One region of the Prauserella sediminis genome, then DNA from elsewhere that is predicted to be linked to it. Evidence: riboswitches for the same ligand, from Rfam matches in the RefSeq annotation. Region 1 holds a riboswitch; the other holds the start of a gene.
The links. A riboswitch is a leader RNA that binds a small molecule or an ion and turns the genes downstream of it on or off. The one in region 1 is predicted to bind cobalamin.
Positions count from the first base shown of each region.

Region 2: linked by a shared signal. The riboswitch ahead of FB384_RS09945 (ABC transporter substrate-binding protein) and the one ahead of FB384_RS20720 (ribonucleoside-diphosphate reductase subunit alpha) in region 1 are both predicted to bind cobalamin.

Region 1 covers NZ_JACIBS010000003.1:48,143-50,342, forward strand. Annotated here, with positions in the region: gene FB384_RS20715 (mannosyltransferase YkcB-related protein) at 1-363, opposite strand, end outside; cobalamin riboswitch at 480-696, shown strand; gene FB384_RS20720 (ribonucleoside-diphosphate reductase subunit alpha) at 954-2,200, shown strand, end outside.
Region 2 covers NZ_JACIBS010000001.1:2,182,309-2,184,508, forward strand. Annotated here, with positions in the region: gene FB384_RS09945 (ABC transporter substrate-binding protein) at 1-975, opposite strand, end outside; cobalamin riboswitch at 1,053-1,222, opposite strand; gene mshD (mycothiol synthase) at 1,283-2,197, opposite strand.

The DNA of each region.
Region 1 (2,200 bases):
CACCGGACGTCCGGAGGCGAGCTGCAGACTTCCCTGCCCTTGTGCTCCCATGGCAGCCGCGGCCCAGTCTGTGTCGGTGTCCTGTAGCGCCGCGGTGAGCTCGGCGCTGACCGTTCCCGTGCCGGGGCCTCCCTGGCCGCCCTGGCGGCCCATCGGGTCGGTGCCGTCGCCGGAGGGGTCGGACATCGGCAGTGAGCCGGTGTGCGGAACCGACGCTGTCGTCTGCGCGTAGGCGCCGGTCGCCGACAGTCCCGCCAACGCGGTTACCACGGCGACCACGACGGCGGCCTTCCGGAATCGGTGCACCCCGACCGCGATCGCCGTCGCGGCGAGGACGCCGAGGGCCAGCACGATCCACCGCAACGCGGGCAGCCAGTCCAGGGTCCACTCGAGCAGTACAAACGCCCACGTCGTCCGGCCGCGAGTGCCGCTACGACACGCCCATCTTGGGTGATGCAGAAGTGTGGATCACAAGATGTAGTATTGCTTCCGCTGGTGGTCCACGGAGTCTGCAATAGCCTTCGTGGGGCAAGAGGGAACCTGGTGCGAATCCGGGACTGCCCCGCAGCGGTGAGTGGGAACGACAGCCGTCAGAAGCACTGGACACCACAGGGGTCCGGGAAGCGATGGCCGGTAGGTCGGCACACGGTGCCGGTGCCCGCGAGTCCGAAGACCTGCCATCGGCGCGCGCACACCCGTGCGCGCTGTCCCGGGCCTCGCGGGAGGGCTGACGCGGACGACGAACAACGGCAGCGATCCGTGCTCCGATTCGTCGCACGTTCAGCTGCTCGCGAGCGCCGTCCACGACCTCGCGAGGAGAGAGTGACGTGCCTCAACGTGCCACCGCCGTGTCCCCCACCGCACCGGAATCGCCGCCGGCCGTTCGACACCGGCCACGCCACGAGCCGCCGTCCGACGGCGCCACCGGATCGGACCCGGCTCTCGCTCCCCGTCTGACGATCACCGATGCGGCCGGCGAAACCCGCCCACTCGACTGGACGCGCGTGTGCACGCTGGTCGAACAGGCGAGCTCTGGCCTGTCCGATGTGGATGCTCCGGCCGTGCTGCAGGAGCTGCGGCGCGGTCTCTACGACGGGATGACCACGGCCGAGCTCGACCAAGCCCTCGTCATGGCCGCACGCACCTTCGTCGAGCGCGCCCCCGAGTACTCGCGCGTCAGCGCGCGCCTGCTGCTGGACACGCTGCGGCGCGAAGCGCTGTCGTTCGTCGCAGGCGAACCGGCCGCGGCGGATCAGGAACAGATCCGTGGCCGCTACCCCGCCTACTTCGCGGACTACGTGCGGCGCGGCGTCGAACTCGAGGCGCTCGATCCCGAGCTGGCCACGTTCGACCTGGAACGCCTCGGCGCCGCGCTCGACGCGGATCGGGACCTCGAGTTCGACTTCCTCGGACTACAGACGCTCTACGACCGCTACCTCCTGCACCACGACGGCACCCGGTTCGAACTGCCGCAGGCGTTCTTCATGCGCGTCGCGATGGGACTCGCGCTGCGCGAGGACGACCGGGAAGCGAGGGCGGTCGAGTTCTACCTGCTGCTGTCGTCGTTCGATTTCATGTGCTCGACGCCGACACTGTTCAACGCGGGCACCACCCGTCCGCAACTCTCGTCGTGCTTCCTGACGACCGTGAACGACGACCTGGACTCGATCTTCCAGGCGTACCGCAACAACGCGCTGCTCGCGAAGTATTCGGGCGGGCTCGGCAACGACTGGACCCCGGTACGCGGCCTGGGCGCTCACATCAAGGGCACCAACGGGACCTCACAGGGCCTGGTTCCGTTCCTGAAGATCGCGGGCGACACCGCGGTCGCGGTCAACCAGGGCGGTAAACGCAAGGGTGCGGCGTGCGCCTACCTGGAGACCTGGCACATCGACATCGACGAGTTCCTGGAACTGCGCAAGAACACCGGCGACGACCGGCGGCGCACGCACGACATGAACACCGCGAACTGGGTGCCGGACGAGTTCCTGCGCCGCGTCGAGGCCGACGCCGAGTGGACGCTGTTCTCCCCTGACGAAACGCCCGACCTGCACGAGGTCTACGGAATCGAGTTCGACGAACGCTACCGCGCCTACGAGGCCGCAGCCGATCGCGGCGAGGTGGCGGTGTTCCGCCGCGTGCGCGCAGTGGAACTGTGGCGCCGGATGCTGACGATGCTCTTCGAGACCGGACATCCCTG
Region 2 (2,200 bases), on a different contig from region 1:
CGGGTTCAGCGCCTGGCCGGGGAGCCGCACGTAGCGTTTCCGCTTGACCGCGGTCATGTCCTGCGTGACCGGGTGGGATTCGAGGAAGTCGATTTTGGACTCGGCCGATTCCGCGGTCTGCTCGCGCCGGGTCAGATCGCCGAGCACGATGACGTCGGGGTCGCGTTCGGCGACGTTCTCCCAGCCCGACTGCGGCCACTCGGCGTGGGTGTCGTCGAACGCGTTGTCGGCGCCGACTGCACGGGTCATGATGCCCGGTGCACCGCAGCATCCGGCGAGGTACGGCGAGTCGGAGTTGGCGAACCAGTACAGCACCGACGTTCCGGACGCGTCGACGTCGAGGCCGTCGAGCCGTCGCTGCAGCCCGTCGATCAGCTGCTGCCCGCGCTGCTCGACGTCGAAGATCCGCGCCAGGTCGCGGATCTCGCCGTACAGCACGTCCATGGTGAGCGGTTTCGACCGGCTGCCGTCGCCGGAGCCGCTGTTGTCCTTCGCGGCGCAGTCGGTCGGCGAGAGGTACGTCGGCACTCCCAGCTCTTCGAACTGGTCGCGCGTGGCGACGCCGCCCTTGCCGAGCGTCGCGGCGAACGATCCGCTGACGAAGTCGGGCTCGGCGTCGAGCACCGATTCGAACGACGGCATGTTGTCGGCCAGCCGGGGAATGCCGTCGGCGGCCTGTTTCAACTCGGGCAGTACCGGATCGGTCCACATCGAGGTGCCGACGATGCGGTCCTCGAGGCCGAGGGAGAGCAGGATCTCGGTGCTCGCCTGGTTGAGGGATACGACGCGCTGCGGCGGTTCGTGCACCTCGGTGGTGCGTCCGCAGTTGTCGATCGTGCGCGGGAAGCCGGGCGCGGCCTGCTCTCGCCCGCCCGCGGGTCCGCCGCAGGCTGCGAGACCCACGGTGAGGCAGGTCGACAGCAGCAGCGCCGCGGAGGTGCGGGCGGGGCGTGATCGTCGCGGGAAGATCGGCACAGCGTTCCCTTGATGTCGAGGGCCCATGCGCGGAGCCCGCAGTCGGACCGGTTACCGGCTCGCCGGAGCCGGGGCCAGCAGGTCTTCGGACTCGGGGTCGTCCGGCCGGAACGCCTTCCCGCCGCCCGCACGGGCCGTTGAGGCGCGTGCCAGGCTGCAGTGGCGTGTGTTCCGGCCGTCACCCTCACCGCTGCGCGTCAGCTCCGGAGTCGCACCGGATTCCCTGACTCACGTCACCCGTGAGTGCGGCTGGCCTCTCGCGACGCTACCACCGGGTGGCGCGGGGCAGGCCGTCACGTGCGCACCCTCACCCCGGGTCGGCAGTCGCGTACTGAACGTCCACTTCGTACGGTGTGAACCCCAGCCTGCGGTAGACCGCCACCGCGGGCGCGTTGTCGCCCTCGACGTAGAGGATCACCTGGCTCAGACCACGTTCGGCCAGGTGGTGCAGGCCCGCGACGGTCAGTGCGCGGCCGAGACCGCCGCCCTGCGTGTCCGGGTCGACGCCGACGACGTACACCTCGCCGGCCGCCTTGCCGCCGAACTTCGCCGGGTTCGGCGGGTGGACCTTCGTCCAGTGGAAGCCGATCACGGTGCCCGCCCGTTCGGCGAGGAAGAACCCGTCGGCGTCGAACCAGTCCTCACGCTCGGTCGCGGCCAGGTCGTCGACCGTCAGCGCGCCCTGCTCCGGGTGCCAGTCGAACGCGCGGGCGTTGACGTCGATGACGGCCTGCTCGTCGGAGCCCGGCCGGAACGTGCGGAGGGTGACTCCCTCCGGAGGGGTCGGTTCGGGCCAGTCGGCGCCCGCCGTGTCGACGTGCATGATCAGCAGTTCGCGGCTGCGCAGCAGGCCGTGGTGTTGGGCGAGCCTGGCGGCGCCGGGCTGGTCGCCGTGCGCCCACACCCGGAGGTTCCGCGGGTACTCCGCCAGCAGCGCCTCGGTCAGTGCGGCGCCGTGGCCGCGGCGGCGGTGCTCGGGGTGTACGACGAGCTCGGCGACCTGTCTGCCGAAGGCGTCGCCCGACACGTCGACGTGGGCGACGCCGACGAGGTCACCGGCCACGGTGCCCAGTAGATATCGGCCGCCGGAGAATTCGCCGGGCAGCGGACCGTCCGGGTCGACCTCGGGTTTGCCGTCGACGCCGCGCGCCGCCGTCAGCAGCGTGCGCACCGCGGCGGTGCGTTCGTCGTCCAGGTTCTCGGCCCAGTGCAGCTCCAGCATGTC